DNA from 2 places in the Sinomonas soli genome. Region 1 is predicted to be linked to the other one. Evidence: riboswitches for the same ligand, from Rfam matches in the RefSeq annotation. Region 1 holds a riboswitch; the other holds the start of a gene.

Region 1 (8,821 bases):
GAGCCGCGCGACGCCCCGCACCCTCGCGACCCGGCAGCGGCTCTTCAACGCCGCAATCGAGCTCATCGGCCAACGCGGGGCCGAGGCGGTGACCGTGGACGAGATCGCCGCGGCTGCGGGAGTCGCCAAGGGCACGGTCTACTACAACTTCGGCAGCAAGAACGAGCTCGTGGCCCAGCTCCTCGACTACGGCATGGAGATCCTCATGGACGCCCTGCGACGCCCCTCCGAGGCGGCCGGGGCGGGCCCGGAGCCCCTCGCCGAGGTCCGCGGCATGGTCGGCCGGGCGCTGGACTTCATCGAGGCGTACCCGGCGTTCGTGCGCCTGTGGATGGGCGAGCAGTGGCGCGCCGGCGGCACGTGGCAGCCGGTACTCGCCGGGATGCGGGCCGTGGTGCTCGCCGAGATCCGCGCGGCCCTCGAGCGGGTGGCCGCGCAGGTGCGGCCGGCTCCGGGCCAGGACCTCGAGGTGGTCGCCACCGCCCTCTTCGGGGCGGCGTTCATGGTCGGCGTGGACCGGGTCTCCGCGGTGCCGGCGAAGCCGGCGGAACCTGCCGTCGAGGCGGTCGTGGCCGTGGCGGCCGGAGCCTTCGGCCTCGGGCGGCCGGCAGGCGACACGTCATCGCCCCAGCAACAGCAGTAACAGCAGCAACAGCACTGGCTGCTGTCACACTGGAGGCATGGCCAGCCGTTTCCGCCCCCTGCGCACGAGCGCCCGGGCGACGCTCTGGGCCGCGGGCGCGGCCGTCCTCCTGTGCGTCGTCGCGGGCCTCACCCTGGACGGCGGCGCGGCCGCCCTCGCGCTCGCGGGCCTCGGCGCGTTCGTGGCCTGCGCCCTCTATGCCGTGCTGGGCATGTCGCGCTACCTCATCGCGGGGCTCGCCGCGGTGGGCTCGTCGCTGGCCATCGGCTCCGGACTCGCATTCCTGCGCCTGCTCGGCCTCGCCTGGGACCAGGATCCGAACAGCGTCACGACGGTCTCGAGCCGCGACGCCGATCCGTTCTTCTTCGGCGCCCTGGTGGCCGCCGCCGCCACGCTCGCGATGCTGCTGGGCGGAGCCGTCTGGCCCGAGTCCCGCAGGCCCGCCGTGCGGGCCCGCCCCGCCGCCGGTGCGGGCGCGCGCCGTCCGAACCGCGCGCCGTCGTCCGCTGCAAAGCCTGCCCCCACGAGAGCGGCCCCGGCCCGGGCCCGCAGCACCGCGGCACGGACGCCCCAGCGCGCCGGAGCGCCGCGCACGCCAGCCCAGACGCGGAGCCGCGTCAGCCCTTCTTCTTCGAACGCGGCACGGCGAAGCTGACCAGCCGGGCATCCTGGCCGTCGAGCTCGGCCCAGGGCGTCTCGGTCTCGAAGACGGCAAGACCGGTGGTCGGGAAGTGGCTCGCGGCGTCCATGTAGGCGTCCTGGTCGGAGTCGCGCGAGGCGAGGCGCAGCGCGAGGTCCTGCACGCCGGGCATGTGGGAGACGATCAGCAGGGACCGCACCGTCTCCGGGACGTGGTTGACCACGGCGAGCATGCGCGCGGCGCTCGCCGCATAGAGGCCGGACTCAAGCTTCGGCGTGGGTGCCCGGTCCCCGAGCTCCTCGCAGACCCACGTGGTGGTCTGGCGGGTGCGCAGCGCCGTCGAGCAGAGGATGAAGTCGGGGATGACGTGGTGCTTGACGAGCCATCTGCCCGCCTCGGGGGCGTCCGCGTGCCCGCGCTCGGCGAGCGGCCGCTCGGCGTCCGGGACCCCTTCGGGCCACGCGGCCTTCGCGTGGCGGAGGACGATGAGGCGCTTGAGGTGGTGCTTGCTCACGCCACCAGCCTACGGCCGGGCAGCAGGGCCCGGCCGCGGCCGGATCGGCGGACCGTCAGATCGAGTACTCGGGCGCGGCCCAGACGATGACCTCGGGGTGCTCGTAGAAGCGGTAGCCCTGGCCCCGCACCGTGCGGACGGTGTTCGCGAGCCTGCCGAGCTTGGAACGCAGGCGGCGGATGTGGACGTCGATGGTGCGCTCGTTGGGCACCTCCTCGGCGTTCTTCCACAGGCTCTCGAGGAGCTCGTCCCGGCTCACGGTGCGCGTGCCGTTCTCGACGAGGTAGTTCAGGAGCTCGAACTCCTTGAACGTGAGGTTGAGCGTCTCGCCGTCGAGGTGCACCTCCCGCCGGGCGAGGTCGATGAGCACGCCGGCAGGGCGGGAATCGGACACCGCGGGGCGCGGCTCCGGGCGCGGCTGCCGGACGGACACGGTCGGGTCGCCGAAGGTGGAGCGCACGACGTCGAGCGGGGAGCCCGGCGCGCTCGCAGGCGCCACGGCCACCGCGGCGTAGCTCTCGACGCCCTCGACGAGCGACTGGGCGTAGGCCCGGAGCTCCTGGGCGATGCGCGCGATCGAGGTCCCGGCGGCGGCGGCCTGCTGCTCGGAGAGACCCACGTAGAGCACGAAGCCGTGGGCGACGTTGTCCGCCGTGACCGCGCGGACCGGCTCGGCGCCCGGCTGGATGACCGGGGTCGGGGCTGTCATGGGCGCGGCGTCCTGGACGGCGCCCAGGGACGGGGTGCGGGCCGCGGCGGCGCCGTGCTGGTACGCCTCGGCGCCGCCGAAGTGGGCACTGAAGGGCTGGCGGTGGCCCGGCTTCTGGGCCTTCTGGGCGTTGCGGACAGAGATGTGGACGTAGCCGGATGCAACAGACATGGATGAACCTCGTGAGACTGCTAGCCGTGAAGGCTTCGAATGCGGAGCAGAAGCGCCCGCCTGGCGGTGGATGCCCGACGCTGGGCGGCGAAAAGACTGGGGCTGAGTGCTGGGGTGGTGCAGTTAGCTCGGCATTCGACAGCAGCATGCGGTTCGGCCGGAGGGTGTCCCGGCGAGGCGGCGGTCTGCGGCTGCAGGTGCTGCTGAGTCTTTGTTCACAGTGAGAGTGTGTCCCGTAACAATGGCTACAGGCAAGTAACATTGTCGGGTTTGTCTCACCATGCGAGACAGACCGCGAGGGTTGTGATAGGAATCACAATTCGGTGATCTGAGAATGTGAACAGATATTTTCACAGTTTCGAGAAGCGGTCGGCTCTTTGTCGAACAATATTCGACCACTCTGGCCTTTGGGGGCGGGTGAGGCCGTGCGCGGCCGATCTCACACCGTGGACGTGACTCGACACGCAGGCGCGCCGCAGCTTCGCGCGGCTGGACATGGCCGGACCACATGGTCTACACCGCACGCGGGCGCGGCTGCTTGCCCGGTCCGGCAGCTGACGAATCTGCTGTTACCCAAATGTGACAATCAGGGGTCGGTTCCCCTACAGTGGTCTGGTGCCCGCCCCACGGCTGGCATCCCTCAGGCCCTGTCCGCCGAGCTCTGCCGACGGCCTGGGGGGACGTAGGAGGCAGAGACGGAGGACCCACTCAGCGGCCGCGCCCAGTGCTACGCGCATTCATGGCGGCCTCGGGGTGAAGCCCGTGCCACTGGCCGGGCCGGATGACTCTCATCCGAACCCGACAGCTAACTTCGCAGGCGCAAACGAGAGGCCCTTACGCTTGTGAGCAAGACCCCTGACCGCGCTTCCGCGCGCCCTCATGGCCGACGCCGAGCCGTCGCCCCGAACCGTTCCGCCCTGGCCCGTGCCGCGAAGAAGGGAACTGACCGCTTCGGCAACCGGAGCGCGGTCGTCGCCCTGTCCCTCGGCCTCCTCGCCGTTGCCGGCGGAGGCGCGGCAGCCACCGCGAACTCGGCTGACCTCGCCCGCACCGCCTCGGTGACGGCCCCCTCGGCGTCCGCCGCCGCGCAGACCCCGAGCCCGAGCCAGCCGAGCGCGCTCGCCCAGGCGAGCAGCGATGCGCGCGCCGCTGCGGACAAGGCGGCAGCAGACAAGGCGGCAGCCGACAAGGCCGCCGCTGCCAAGGCTGCCGCGGACAAGGCCGCAGCCGACAAGAGTGCCGCGGACAAGGCCGCAGCCGACAAGGCGGCGGCGGACAAGGCCGCAGCCGACCAGGCAGCCGCAGCCGCAGCCAAGGCCGCCGCGGCGGCACAGCCGGTCAACGACCCGGCGGCCGCCCAGGCCTACGCCGCGAGCCGGCTCTCGGCGTTCGGCTGGGGACAGGACCAGATGAGCGCCCTGGTCACGCTGTGGAACAAGGAGTCCGGCTGGTCGACCACGGCCACCAACGCCAGCTCCGGGGCCTACGGGATCGTGCAGTCTCTCCCGGGCAGCAAGATGGCGTCCGTGGGCGCGGACTGGCAGACCAACTACAAGACCCAGATCGACTGGGGCCTTGACTACATCAAGAAGAGCTACGGCTCGCCCGCGAACGCTCTCGCGTTCCACCTCGCCCACAACTGGTACTGAGGGCTGCTGCCGGGCACGGCCTGAGCCGCCCCGCTGCGCACGACGGCGCCGCCCGCCTCACGTTCGAGGCCGGCGGCGCCGTTGTGGTATCCCGCGGAGGGCCGCTTCAGCTCGAGGTGCCGGAACCCGTCCCGGTTCCAGTTCCGGTGCCGGTGATCATGACCGTCTGGGCCGCGAGGCCGTCCTTGAGTGCCATGACGCTCACCGTCTCGCCCTGGGCGAGGGTCTCGGTGCCGGAGGTCCCGCTGCCGGAGGCACCGCGTCCCCGCATCCCGCGGGCGGCGATCTGGGTCGAGGACGAGAGCGCGTAGGTCTGCTGGAAGCCGTCGCTGCTCTTGACCGTGACGGACTGCCCGGATGCGGCCGTCACCGTGCCGGTCTGCTCGACCATCGTGACGTTCGTGCTGCCCTGGACCACGACGAACTCGCCGTGCAGCATCTGGCCGAGCATCCCGATGCCGACCCCGCCGGCGCCCCCGAAGCCGCGCGTGCTGCCCTGGGCCCCGCTGCCGCCCTGCTGGCCGGTTCCGCCCTGGCCGCCCGTGCCGCCCTGCGGGCCGAACCCGCCCTGGCCGGCCGCGCCGCCGAAGCCGTTCGCGGCGCTGCTGTCCGTGGACGCGTTGGAGGAGTTCGCCGCCCACACGGCGGCGCCGGCTCCTCCGGCGATCACGACGGCTGCCGCCGCAGCCGCGACGCCCTTCTGGGTCGAGGTGAGGCCGCGCCACCGCCCGGCAGGAGCGTGCGGCCCCTTGCCCCCCGCCGCACCCCAGCCCGGGGCGGGCTGGGCGTAGAGCTGCTCCGGCGGGGCGCCCCAGCCCGGGTACTGCTGGGTCTGGTCGGTCTGCCGGACGCCGCCCTGCTGCGGCGCGCCCTGCTGCGGGGCGCCCTGCTGCGGCGCGCCCTGCTGCGGGGCGCCCCAGCCGGGGTACTGCTGGGTCTGCTCCTGCGCCGCGCCCCAGCCGGCGGAGGGCGCGGCACCCGGGCGGGACGCGTCGTCGTGCTCGCGGTAGCCGCCGTGCTCGCCGTACGGCGAGGCGACCGTCTCCTGCGGGACGGTCGGCTCGGTGGGGCGGTGCCCGTCTGGGCGGGGTGAATCGTTGTGGTCCATGGTGTCCTCCTCGAGGGTGCGGCGTTCTGGTATCAGGGTTGGCGCGGATGCTGTGTCCGGGCTGTGCCGGCCGCCTGCGGCTTCTGTGACCGGGCTAGGCTTGCGTGCACAGGGCGTTCACAGCCCGCGCTCAGGCTCGGACAATCCGTCACAGGGAGGCTGGAACCATGGCAAGCCCCTTCTCCACCAACAATCTGCCGGCGCTGACGCACCCCGACGGCACGCCGATCCGCGCCCTCGTGGTGGACGACGAGCCGAGCCTGTCCGAGCTCATGAGCATGGGCCTGCGCATGGCGGGCTGGAGCGTGCAGGTGGCCTCGGACGGGCCCTCGGCCGTCAAGGCCGCCAGGGAGTTCCGGCCCGACGTCCTCGTGCTCGACGTCATGATGCCCGGCTTCGACGGCGTCGAGGCCCTCACGCGCATCCGCCAGTTCATGCCCGAGGTGCCCGCGCTGTTCCTCACCGCCAAGGACGCGGTCGAGGACCGCATCACGGGCCTCGCGGCCGGCGGCGACGACTACGTCACGAAGCCGTTCAGCATGGAGGAGGTCATGCTGCGCCTGCACCGTCTCGTCCAGCGCTCCGGCGTGGCCGCCCAGGACGACGCCGAGCTCGTGGTCGGCGACCTCGTGCTCAACACGGACACCCGTGAGGTAACCCGTGGGGGCGACGACATCCAGCTCACCGCAACCCAGTTCGAGCTCCTGCGCTACCTCATGGAGAACCCCAAGCGCGTGGTCAGCAAGGCCCAGATCCTCGACCGCGTGTGGCAGTACGACTTCGGCGGCCAGGCCAACATCGTGGAGCTCTACATCTCCTACCTGCGCAAGAAGATCGACGTGGACCGCGCCCCGATGATCCACACCGTCCGCGGCGCCGGGTACGTCATCAAGCCAGCAGAGGCATGACCATGAGCAAGCTCTCGGGCGCGGAACCGCGTTCGGGGCGCAGCTGGCTCCACCCCGACACGTGGCACCTGCGGACCAAGCTCGTCCTCGTGGTGATGCTCCTGCTCGTGGGCATCTGCACCGTGGTGGGCACCCTCCTGTACGCGACCATGGACCGGGTGCTCACCCAGCAGCTCGACGGGCAGCTGGCCCAGGCGAGCCACCGTGCCGTGGAATTCGGCACCCCCTCGGGCGGCCTCCGCCGCGACCCGCTGGATGCGCCCGGCCAGGGCGCCGGCACCCTCAGCGCGAGGATCAGCAACGGGGTCCTCGTCACGAGCGGGCTGCGCACGGCCGACGGCAAGATCGTCTCGATCACGCAGTCCGACGCCGATGCGCTCGCCGCGATCCCTGCTGGCAGCCAGGGCCCCGGCGGACCGGGCGGCGCGACCGGCGCCGTCGACCGGCACCTCAGCGCCGGGTCGTTCCGGCTCGTCGCCGTCCAGGTCGCCAACGGCGACGTCGTCGTGACCGGTCTCCCGCTGACCTCGATGCAGGCGACCCTCGGATCGCTCGTGCTCACCACCGTCACTGTGTCCCTCGGCGGGCTCGTGCTCGTCGGGCTGCTCGGCACGGTGATCATCCGGCGCACCATGAAGCCCCTGGACGAGCTCTCCCGCGTGGCCGGACAGGTGGCGCAGCTGCCGCTCGAGGCCGGCGAGGTGGCGCTCGCGGTGCGGGTTCCCGACTCGGCCGCCAACCCCGGGACCGAGGTCGGCCAGGTGGGGAACGCGCTCAACCGGATGCTGGACAACGTCTCCGGCGCCCTCGAGGCGCGCCAGGCCTCGGAGATGAAGGTGCGCCAGTTCGTCGCCGACGCCTCGCACGAGCTGCGCACCCCCCTCACGGCGATCCGCGGCTACACGGACATGCTGCGCCTGACGGAGCCGCTCACCGACCAGGGCGCGGAATCGCTCGGGCGTGTGGAGTCGCAGTCGCTGCGGATGTCCCGGCTCGTGGAGGACCTGCTGACGCTGGCCCGGCTCGACGAGGGCCAGCCGCTCAAGCGGGGGCCGGTGGACCTCACCCAGCTGCTCGTGGAGACGGTCACGGACCAGAAGGTCATTGCACCGGACCATGTGTGGCGCCTCGACCTGCCCGAGGAGCCCGTCGAGATCACGGCCGACGGCGCGAAGCTCCACCAGGTGCTCGTGAACCTGCTGAGCAATGCCCGCAAGCACACGCCCGCGGGGACCACGGTCACCGCGGCGGCGGCCCGGTCGGCGACCGGAGAGGCCGTGCTGACCGTCACGGACGACGGCCCGGGCATCCCCGCCGATCTGCGGGACACCGTCTTCTCCCGCTTCACCCGCGCCGACAAGGCGCGCACCTCCACGGGCGAGGGCTCCACGGGGCTCGGGCTCTCCATCGTCGACGCCATCGTCAAGGCCCACGGCGGCTCCATCGACGTCACCTCGAGGCCCGGCCGGACCGAGTTCGCCGTCTACCTGCCCGCCGCGTAGCCCCCGCGCCGAGGGAGCCGCACGCGCCGAGGATCGCGCGCCGGCTCGGTCATCCCGAAGCCTGCCCGGAGGGCGCCTGCGCGGGGCCGGCCGGCGCAGGCTCGGCCTCGCGGGCGCTGCGGCGCGTGGCCATGAAGGTCCCCGCGAGGACGAGCACCGCGCCGGCGCCGATCAGCGGCGTGAGCGGGTCGCCGTGGAGGGCGACCCCGAGCGCGAGGGCCACGACCGGGTTGACGTAGGCGATCGCCGTCGCCCGTGCCGGCCCGGCGTCAGCGATGAGGCGGAAGAAGAGCAGGAACGCGAGGGCGGTGCACAGCAGCCCCAAGAGCACGAGCGAGCCGGTCGCGAGCCCCGACGGCGCCTGGGCGGGCCAGGACATGAGGGCGAACGGCGAGGAGATGGCCGCAGCGACGGTCAGGCACGCCGCCGTCATGGGCAGGGCCGGCACATCGCGCAGCTTCGTGGCGGCGATCTGCGGCGCGATCGCGTAGCCCACCGCCACGAGCATCATCTCGACCACGGGCCACGGCCCGGCAGCCTCCATGCCGCCGCCGCCGAGAGCGGCCACTCCCCCGACCGCGACAGCGAGGCCGGCGATCCGCAGCCGGCCGATGCGCTTCTCGAGCCCGATCAGCCGCGCGACGACGAGGGCGAGCACCGGTGCAAAGGCAATGAGGAGCCCGGCCAGCGAGCTCGTGAGGAACCGCTCGGCGTCGCTGAGGAGGAACCACGGGCCGACCATCTCGAGCAGCGCGAACGCGAGAACGGGCCAGCGGTGCTCCCACACGATGCGCATCCCCCGGCGGGCGAACGGCAGGAGCACGACGGCGCCGATCGCCGTCCGCGAGAACACGACGACGGCGGGGCTCACCTCGTGCACCGCGTCGCGGATGAGCAGGTACGGCACGCCCCAGATGAGGCTCATCGCCGCGAAGAGGACCCAGGCGCGGCGGCTCATCGGACCCGGTCCTGGCGGG
Region 2 (8,821 bases), on a different contig from region 1:
TTCCCCCCGTCGTGACCACGACGTCCGCCGCGCTCGGCTCCGCGCCCGCCGTGCCGCCGTCGGACGCGTCCGGCCCGCGGCCGGGACGGTCGGCGAGGGCTGCCGCCCACTCGGCGGCGTCGTCGCCGATCTTCTCGTGGGCGATGAGGATGCCGCCGTAGGCCTCGATGAGCGGCGGGAGGAGGTAGCTGAAGACGTCGCGGACGAGGCCAGGGCCGGGCAGCCCGCTCTCGACGACCTCGCCGCCGGTCCGCACGAGCTTCACCAGGGGCCGGCCCGTGACCCGGAGAGCGTCGTGGCCGGCCAGCGCCGCGAGCGCCAGCTGGGCCGGGCCGAGCGCTGCCCCGTCCTTCAGGAGGGTCTCCCCCTCGCGGGCCTCCTCGCCCGCCGGGCGCAGGTCCGCGCCGCCCCCCGGGGCGCCGGGCGGCGCGGCGGCGGAGAGCCGCAGGTGGGGCAGGCCGTCCTCGTCAGGGGCCACTTCACCGTACTCGCGTCGGAGGACGGCGCGGGCCCCCGGAGGGAGCGCCCCGCCGGTGACGATGGGAACGGCCTGGTGGGCGGTGAGCGGTTCGCCGGGCTCCGCCATGATCCAGGGCCCGGTGCCGCACACGGCCCAGCCATCCATCGCAGAAGAGGTGTAGTGCGGCATGTCGCGCAGCGCTGCGAGCCGTCCGGCGAGGGTGCGGCCACGGGCCTGGGCCAGGGGCACCTCCGCAGGAGGGAGCGGGCTGGCCGCCGAGGAGGCGACGGCCCGGGCCTCGGACCAGGTGAGGTGCAGTGCGTGCTGGGTGCCGGCCGCGTCCGGGCCGGGGGTCATCCCTCGGTCCCGGCCGACCTGCGCGACTTCACGGCCTCGAGGGCCTCGGCCACCGCGCTCTGCATGGCTTCACGGGGTTCCGCCCGCCCGCTCCCCGCGGCGAGGCCCGCGGCGTAGGCGGCGAGGAAGGTGGTGAGGGGGGCCGCCGGGCGCACCACCGAGTGGGCCGCGACGCCGGCGAGGCCGAGGACCGCGTCGATGTCGACGTCCAGGTCCCCGAGCCCGAGCTCCTGGGCGAGCTCCGCGCACCACGCGCGCAGCAGTGCGTCCTTCTCTGGATCACTCATGGGCTTCCTCCTGCCGTGGCGCTCGGCCCGGCACGTCCGGGCCCTCGATGCCCCAGCGCCGCGCGGCGTCCCAGGTGTCGACGTCGGCCGAGGAACCCGGCGGCAGCCGCAGGGGCAGCAGGGCCAGCCTAGCAACGAGGTGCTTCATCGGACGGTTGGCGAGGGCGCCGTCGCGGGCCAGCGCGTCGAGGACGGAGGCCAGGGGCGCCCGGCGGAACAGGGAGAGCAGCGGCTGGGCGCGGCCGCCGTCGTCCTCACCGAGGATCCCGTCGCAGTCCGGGTCCGCGGCCGCGGCCCCGAGCAGGGCCGCGACGGCGGCATCGGCGCGCGGCAGGTCGGCCGCCATCACCGCGACCCAGCCCGGTGCCTCCCCGGGCCCGCCGGGCAGCGCGGCGAGGCCCGCGGCGAGGGCCGCAACAGGACCTGCGTACAGCGGTTCCTCGCGCGTGAACACCACGGCCGCCGGCCCCTCGGGACTGTGAGGGCCCGTGGGCGCGGGGGGTCCGCCCGGCTGTCCGGGCCTAGGGCCCACGACGGCGACCGAGCGCGCCCCGGCGACGGCGCCGAGAGCGCGCTCGAGAAGGGTGACGCCGCGGTAGGCCAGCTGAGGTTTGGGGTATCCGCCGAGGCGTGAGGCGCGACCGCCCGCGAGGACGACCGCGTCGTAGCCGGGCACGGGCCGGGCTGACTCCCGGGCGGGGTGCTGGGGCGTCAGGCTGCCGACTCCGGGGCAAGGAAGGGGCCCCATTGCGCGACCGGCTTCTCCAGTTCCTTGATCTGCCAGACGACGCCGACGGGCTCGGACGGCGTGAAGCGCAGCTTCCAGCCCATCTCCGCGGGCGTGTGGTCGCCCTTGACGTTGTTGCACCGCAGGCAGCACGCCACGAGGTTCTCCCAGGATTCGGCGCCTCCGCGGGAGCGCGGGAGCACGTGGTCCACCGTGTGGGCCGCGTTGCCGCAGTAGGCGCACGCATGGGCGTCCCGCCGGAGCACACCGCGTCTGCTGACCGCGGTCACATGGGTGCGCCGTGGCCTGATGTACCGATGGAGCAGGATCACCGACGGGCGCCCGAGCACATCGCGCGGTCCGACGACTGGCTCGCCGTCTTCCGCCACGACGCTCGCCTTTCCGGCGAGCACCAGCACGAGCGCACGGCGGAAGGTGACCACCGCGAGCGGTTCGTATCCAGCATTGAGAACGAGTGTGCGCATGCGCATTCCTCACGGCCGTACCCGGTCAGGGGCACAGGGCCGGCTGCCCTGTGCATAGCCGGGCTGACTCTCCAAGAGTACTGAACTGCCGCTCCATTCAACGAACGCGGGGCCCGTCGGCACCGACGTGCCCGCAAAGCTTCACCCGCCGGACACCTCCGGGAGCGACCTCCTCCGGGGTGAGGCCGGGCCCCTGAGGGCCCCTGGATCCGCGAGGGGCCTGCGCCCCCAGAGACACCACGACGGCGCCCCCTCCCGTGCAGGAGGGGGCGCCGTCGAGGGAGTTCCGGGATCGGCTGGCTCAGCCGCCGACGCGGATGAAGACCGGGCCGGAGCCGACGTTGACGCTGAACAGCGCGGTGGTGCCGCCGTTCCAGCCGCCGTGCACGGCCATGCCGTTGCCGACGTAGACCGCGATGTGGGCCATGCCCATGCCGCCGTCGGCGTAGTAGGCGAGGTCACCCGGCTGCGCCTCCGCGGCGCTCACCGTGCGGCCGAGCGACAGGTAGCCAGCCGGCCAGCCGTGGTAGTGGATGCCCACGGCAGCCAGCGAGTTGGTGGCGAGCATGGTGCAGTCCTGCGCCACACCGAGCTGTGCGTACGCGGCGGCGGCGATCGCGGCGCCCATGCCCGAGGAGGCGGCGGGCTTGGCGGCGGGGGCGTCCACGGCGGTGGAGGCTGCGGCCTGGACCTTCGCGGGGGCGGCGGCGACCTGGGTCTCGGTGCTCGCCTGCGCCACCGGCGCAGCGGGGGCGGCGGCCGGAGCCGGAGCCTGGACGACCGGGGCGGCGACAGACTCGACGGCCGGGCGCTCGAAGCTCACGTTGGCGTTGGCCTCGGCGGAGATGGGGGCCTGGACGGCGTTGGCGACGTCGAGCGCGGCCGGGGCGGAGGCCTCGCGCTGCGAGGGGGCCTCTGCGGCGTTGGCCGCGACGCCGCCGGTCAGCACGAGACCGCCGGCCGCGGCGATGACTGCGGCCTGGCGGCCGACGCCGCCTGCGTTCTCGGTGACGGCCTTCGCGATGACGGCCAGCGAGGAGGTGTTGTCCGCGCGGTGGCGGGCAATGCCTGCACGAGTGGTCATATCAGGGGGTTCTCTCTCTGTTTTCGTGTCCTTCAGGGCAGCAGGGGGTCAGCCCAGAAGGCGGGGCGCCATGGTCACGGTCCATCGCGCCGCCCAGAATGCGGATTGGTCTCAGTTGAGGGTGTAGAAGACGGACGAGCCGGTAGCGTTCACCGCATGGAGCAGCGTGCCCTGTGAAGGGTTGAGAGCGCTGATCATCATCCCGTTGCCCACGTAGATGCCCACGTGAGCGCCGCCGTTCTGGACCACCAGGTCACCGGGGGCGGGCGTCGCCGTCTGGTGCATGATGGACCAGGCCTGGACGCGGGGGATGCTGATGCCAGCCTGAGCGTAGACCCACTGAGTGAAGCCCGAGCAGTCCCAGCCGGCCGGGGTGGTGCCGCCCCACACGTAGGGGTGGCCGATGCCGGTGTAGGCGATGCCTGCCAGAGTCGAGCCGAGAGCGCTGGCCGCGGCCGCGAGGCGCGGCGCAGACGACTGGACGCTGAGGCTGCCTTCGGAGGCCGGGGAGGCGGCGGGCGCAGTGGACTGCGCCGCCTGCTCGACTGCCGTCTCGACGGTCGGCGCCGCCACCGAGTGGACGGCGGGGCGCTCGAAGGAGACCTGGGCTTCATTGGACGCGACGACGCTCGGCGCGGAGGCGCTGGCCACGTCGGAGAGTGCGGAGGCCTCGCGGGAGGTCTCTGCTGCCTGAGCGGGGAGCCCGGCGCTGATGATCAGCCCCGAAGCCGCCGCAATGACGGCCGCTTGGCGGCCGATGGTGCCGGCGTTGCCGGAAACCGCGTGCGCAACAGCCTCAAGCGGGCTCGTGCGAACCGGTAGGGCGCGATGGCGCGCAGTCAACGTGCGAGTCGACACAGTTGTAGCCTCTCCCAATGCCTACGAGGTGAGCTGTCGGGTTCGGATGGAAAGTATCCGGCCTCCTGGCGGAGCCAGGCTGCTTAACCCCAAGGCCTTCCAGACAGCAGAAGGCCGAAAGTGGTTCCCCCGCCTCTGCCAGACGGAATGTGCGAACGGCTCCGGGAAGTGGCAGAGCTCGGCGTTCTTCCCGGATGTTCCAACTTGGTAGGAGCTGGAACAGGAACGACCTTACCCGAGGCCGCTCGAAATGTCACATTCGGATCACAGCCAGAAAACAGGTCATCACGAAACGGACACAGCGCGTCTCTGGAGGGGCTTCCCGACTCCTCGCGGCGCCGGGCAGAGGGCGGGGACGCGCACGCGCCGTCGTTGGTTCTCAGAGCCAGCCGTTGGGGTCGACGACCTCGCCGCTGACCATGACCTCGAAGTGGAGGTGGCACCCGGTCGAGGCGCCTGTGGTGCCGCTGAGCGCGATGGCCGCCCCTCGGTCCACCTTCTGCCCCACGGAGACCGAGAACGAGGAGAGGTGGTTGTAGGTCGTTTCGAGGCCGTTGCCGTGGTCGATGACCACGCGGTTTCCGCCGCCGTAGGGATGCCAGCCGGCGAAGGTCACGGTCCCGCCGGCCGCTGCCCTGACGGCAGTGCCGCACTGGGCAGCGAAGTCCTGGCCGCGGTGGAACTCTCCCGCGGAGCCCGTCACGGGGCTCACGCGGTAGCCGAACGGCGAGGTGCGCTCCATCGCTGCGAGCGGGGCGCCGAGCGCGTGCTGTGCCTGCGCCGGCGTGAGGCGGCCGGCGGACTGGGCGCCGAGCAGCTGCTTGAGGTGGCCGTCCGGGTCCGCGGCGCTGCCTACTGCGGCGCGGGCAAAGGGGACTACGGCATCCGCGGCGGCGGTGACCTGCGGCTGCTCGGAGCCCGTGTCCGTAGCGGCGGCGCCCTGCGTGGCCGTCGGCACGGTCACGGTCAGGACGAGGCCCGTGGCAGCGAGCGCCACGCCGGCCTTCTGGCCGACCCCGGCGACGGCGGCGATCTCGGCCAGCTGTCGCATCGGGCCGCGGCGCTCGGCGGCCCGGCGCCCGCGGCGGACCGCATCGGAGCCTGCGGCGGCGGCCCTGGGGCGCGGCGGAGTCTCCGCGCGCCGCCTGCCGCGCACGGCTGACTGAGTCAAGCGATTCCCTCTCTGTCCTCGCCTGCGGAGTTAGCTGTCGGGTTCGGGTCAGAGAGTCCAGACTCGGCCCAGCCGCACGGGGACCACGCGCGGCCAGGCCGGGGCGGGGCACCGAGCGTGCTGCGGCTTCACCCCAAGGCGGCCCGCGGCCGCCATCGGTGGGTCCCCCGCCTCTGCCATAAGGGTGCTGTGATTCCTTCCCGCTGGCAGAGCTCGGCGCACGGGCGGAACGGCGACGATGTCCCGTCGCCGCCTCCAGCATAGGCCCATGACGGCGCACTGTAATATTCCCGTGATCTTTAGTGAGACATCGCTCACACGCTACGCCCCGGTAGCAATTAGTCCAGCGGGTAGAGTTTTTGTCCCTTTGTGTGAAGACGTGTGCGATCACGGTGGCGACAGGCCGTCCGCCGGCCGCTGGACCCGCGCGGCCACCGGCTACGGCGGCCCGGCAGGACGGCCACAGGACGGGGAAAAGGGACGGCCGGCAGACGGGGACAGAGACGGGAGAGGAGCGGCGCCTCAGCCGATGGAGACGAAGACGTGCGCGGCGACCTCGGCGGGCAGCTCGAGGGCGCCGTCGACGCTCGCGACGCGCACGGAGATGTAGTCGCCGACCCGCTCGAGCGTCACCTTCGCCCCCGGGCGGATGCCGCCCTCCTCGAGCTGGGCGAGGAGCTCGGGATCGACCTGAATCGGCTCGGCCAGGCGGCACACGACGACGAGCGCGCCCGCCGTATAGGCGCCCATCGCCTCCACGAGGGTGACGACGCCGTCGCCGAAGCCCGCGGACGACTCCCCGCCGAGGGCCTCCAGGCCGGGGATCGGATTGCCGTAGGGCGACTCGCTCGGGCGCCCCAGCAGCTCGAAGAGGCGCCGCTCGACGCGCTCGCTCATGACGTGCTCCCACCGGCAGGCCTCGTCGTGGACATAGGGCCAGTCGAGGCCGATCACGTCCGCGAGGAGCCGCTCGGCGAGGCGGTGCTTCCGCATGACCTCGACGGCGCGCTTGTGGCCCTGCTCGGTGAACTGGAGGTGCCGGTCCCCCGAGACCACGACCAGGCCGTCGCGCTCCATGCGCGCCACGGTCTGCGACACCGTGGGGCCCGAGTGGCGGAGCCGCTCGGCGATGCGCGCACGCAGGGGGGTGATCCCCTCCTCCTCGAGCTCGAGGATGGTTCGCAGGTACATCTCGGTGGTATCGATGAGGTCGGACATGCGCGGGGCGGGCTCCTGGCGGCGGGACGGGCGGTGCGCTTCACCGCCCCACAGCGAGTCTAGCTTATTTTGATCTGCTCAGATTAGCCGCCCGACGGGGCGCCGGCTCGGATTCGCACGGCCGCTCGCGGGTGCGGCACACTTGATCCGGGGCGGGAGGGCCCGAGCCCGCGCCCCTACACCGGATCCACATAGGAGGCGCCCCCGTGAGCGATACCAGCCAGCTTCAGATCCCCGCCGAGTTCCTGCCGGCGGACGGCCGCTTCGGGGCAGGCCCGTCCAAGGTCCGCAAGGAGCAGGTCGACGCGATCGCCGCGGCGGGCTCGACGCTGCTGGGCACCTCCCACCGCCAGGCACCGGTCAAGAACCTCGTGGGCAACGTGCGCGAGGGCCTCAAGGAGTTCTTCGCCGCACCCGAGGGCTACGAGGTCGTCCTCGGAGTCGGCGGCTCGACTGCGTTCTGGGACGTCGCCTCCTTCGGGCTGGTGCGCTCCAAGGCGCAGCACCTCTCCTTCGGCGAGTTCGGGTCCAAGTTCGCCAAGGCCACCGACAAGGCGCCGTTCCTCGAGGCCTCCTCGATCATCACCTCCGAGCCCGGCACGCGGCCTGCCCCGCGTGCCGAGGCCGGGGTGGACGTGTACGCGTGGCCCCAGAACGAGACCTCGACCGGCGTCGCGGCCCCCGTGCAGCGGGTCGAGGGCGCCGACCCGGGCTCGCTCGTGGTCATCGACGCGACGAGCGCCGCCGGCGGCCTCGCCGTCGACGTCTCCCAGAGCGATGTGTACTACTTCGCCCCGCAGAAGAACTTCGCGTCCGACGGCGGACTGTGGCTCGCGCTGTTCTCCCCCGCCGCGCTCGAGCGCGCCGAGGAGATCAAGGCCTCGGGCCGCTGGATTCCGGACTTCCTGGACCTCAAGACGGCGATCGACAACTCGAAGCTCAACCAGACGTACAACACGCCCAGCCTCACCACGCTCGTGGGCCTGAACGCGCAGATCGAGTGGCTCAACGCCCAGGGCGGCCTCGAGTGGGCCGCCGCCCGGACCGCGGACTCGGCCGGCCGGGTCTACGGCTGGGCCGAGGCCTCGGACTTCGCGACGCCGTTCGTCGCGGACCCCGCCGACCGGTCCAACGTCATCGCGACCATCGACTTCGACGAGTCCGTCGACGCCGCCCAGGTCGCCAAGATCCTGCGCGCCAACGGCATCGTGGACACCGAGCCCTACCGCAAGCTGGGCCGCAACCAGCTGCGCATCGCGACCTTCGTCGCGATCGAGCCGGAGGATGTCTCGACGCTGACCCGCGCGATCGACTACGTCGTCGCCCAGCTCAGGGGCTGAAGCAACTCAGGGGCTGAGGCCGGCCACGGCCGCGCCGGCTCCCGATGCACGACGGCGGGCCCCCACCTGATCGGTGGGGGCCCGCCGCTGTCTTCGGCTCACTCGACCGCTGTCAGGGGTCGGCCCGTCCGGTGCTCAGTCCTCCGGGCTGGCCTCGGCGGCTGGGGCGGCCTCCGACGGCTCCCCGCCAGTGGCCTCCTCGGCACGAGCCTCCGCTGGAGCGTCTTCCCCCGCCTCGGCTGCGCCGGCTGCCGACGGCGAGCCTTCGGCGGCAGCCGAGCCCTCGGCGTCGTCCGTCCCACCGGCCGCGTCCGCGTGGGCCGCGGCGCGTTCCTCGGGCCGGACGCGCTCCGACCAGGGCACCCACTCCGGGGCGAGGACGGCGTCCTCGGAGGGCACGAGGCCGATCTCGTTCACCGTGGCCTTCTTGGACCGGGCGACTCTGGCCACGGTGACGAACCACTGCCAGCCGCGGTACCCGGGGAGGCGGGATTCGAAGAGGTGGGTGACCACGCGCTCGCCCTCGCTCTTGGCCGCGAGGTGCTCGCCGACGTCCGCCGGGCGCGCGATCTCGGCGAGCGCGGACCGGGCGGTGTCCACCGCCGCGGCGAGGAAGGCGTCGGGCTTGCCGACGCGCCAGACAGGCACGCCGGCCTTGCGCTTGACGACTGCCGCCGCGGTTCCGGCGGGCTCGGAGCGGGGAGTCTGCTCGGCCATGGCTAGGCGTCGAGCTGGTCGGCGACGCGGCGCAGGGCCGCAGCGATGGTGTGGCCCTTCTCCGGGTACGTGCCCCTGGCCAGCTGCCCGGAGAGGTTGTCGAGGACGCTCACGAGG

Evidence for each region. Region 1 has a riboswitch for cyclic di-AMP ahead of ACYVKZ_RS06750 (aggregation-promoting factor C-terminal-like domain-containing protein). Riboswitches for the same ligand answer to the same signal wherever they lie in the genome.
Region 2: it holds a riboswitch for cyclic di-AMP, as region 1 does, so the genes downstream of both, ACYVKZ_RS05260 (M23 family metallopeptidase) here and ACYVKZ_RS06750 (aggregation-promoting factor C-terminal-like domain-containing protein) in region 1, are expected to answer to the same signal.

What each region holds. Positions count from the first base shown of each region.
Region 1 covers NZ_BAAGSN010000006.1:233,909-242,729, forward strand. Annotated here, with positions in the region: gene ACYVKZ_RS06725 (YhgE/Pip domain-containing protein) at 1-2, shown strand, start outside; gene ACYVKZ_RS06730 (TetR/AcrR family transcriptional regulator) at 1-643, shown strand, start outside; gene ACYVKZ_RS06735 (hypothetical protein) at 681-1,298, shown strand; gene ACYVKZ_RS06740 (SixA phosphatase family protein) at 1,261-1,797, opposite strand; gene ACYVKZ_RS06745 (winged helix-turn-helix domain-containing protein) at 1,853-2,677, opposite strand; cyclic di-AMP (ydaO/yuaA leader) riboswitch at 3,320-3,512, shown strand; gene ACYVKZ_RS06750 (aggregation-promoting factor C-terminal-like domain-containing protein) at 3,520-4,326, shown strand; gene ACYVKZ_RS06755 (hypothetical protein) at 4,433-5,434, opposite strand; gene ACYVKZ_RS06760 (response regulator transcription factor) at 5,602-6,342, shown strand; gene ACYVKZ_RS06765 (HAMP domain-containing sensor histidine kinase) at 6,345-7,844, shown strand; gene ACYVKZ_RS06770 (DMT family transporter) at 7,894-8,802, opposite strand.
Region 2 covers NZ_BAAGSN010000005.1:58,153-66,973, forward strand. Annotated here, with positions in the region: gene ACYVKZ_RS05230 (molybdopterin-binding protein) at 1-817, opposite strand, end outside; gene ACYVKZ_RS05235 (DUF6457 domain-containing protein) at 814-1,104, opposite strand; gene mobA (molybdenum cofactor guanylyltransferase) at 1,097-1,780, opposite strand; gene ACYVKZ_RS05245 (HNH endonuclease) at 1,816-2,316, opposite strand; gene ACYVKZ_RS05250 (NlpC/P60 family protein) at 2,618-3,400, opposite strand; gene ACYVKZ_RS05255 (C40 family peptidase) at 3,512-4,243, opposite strand; cyclic di-AMP (ydaO/yuaA leader) riboswitch at 4,263-4,429, opposite strand; gene ACYVKZ_RS05260 (M23 family metallopeptidase) at 4,638-5,429, opposite strand; cyclic di-AMP (ydaO/yuaA leader) riboswitch at 5,433-5,626, opposite strand; gene ACYVKZ_RS05265 (metal-dependent transcriptional regulator) at 5,952-6,647, opposite strand; gene serC (phosphoserine transaminase) at 6,854-7,987, shown strand; gene ACYVKZ_RS05275 (DUF3027 domain-containing protein) at 8,123-8,704, opposite strand; gene ACYVKZ_RS05280 (cold-shock protein) at 8,707-8,821, opposite strand, start outside.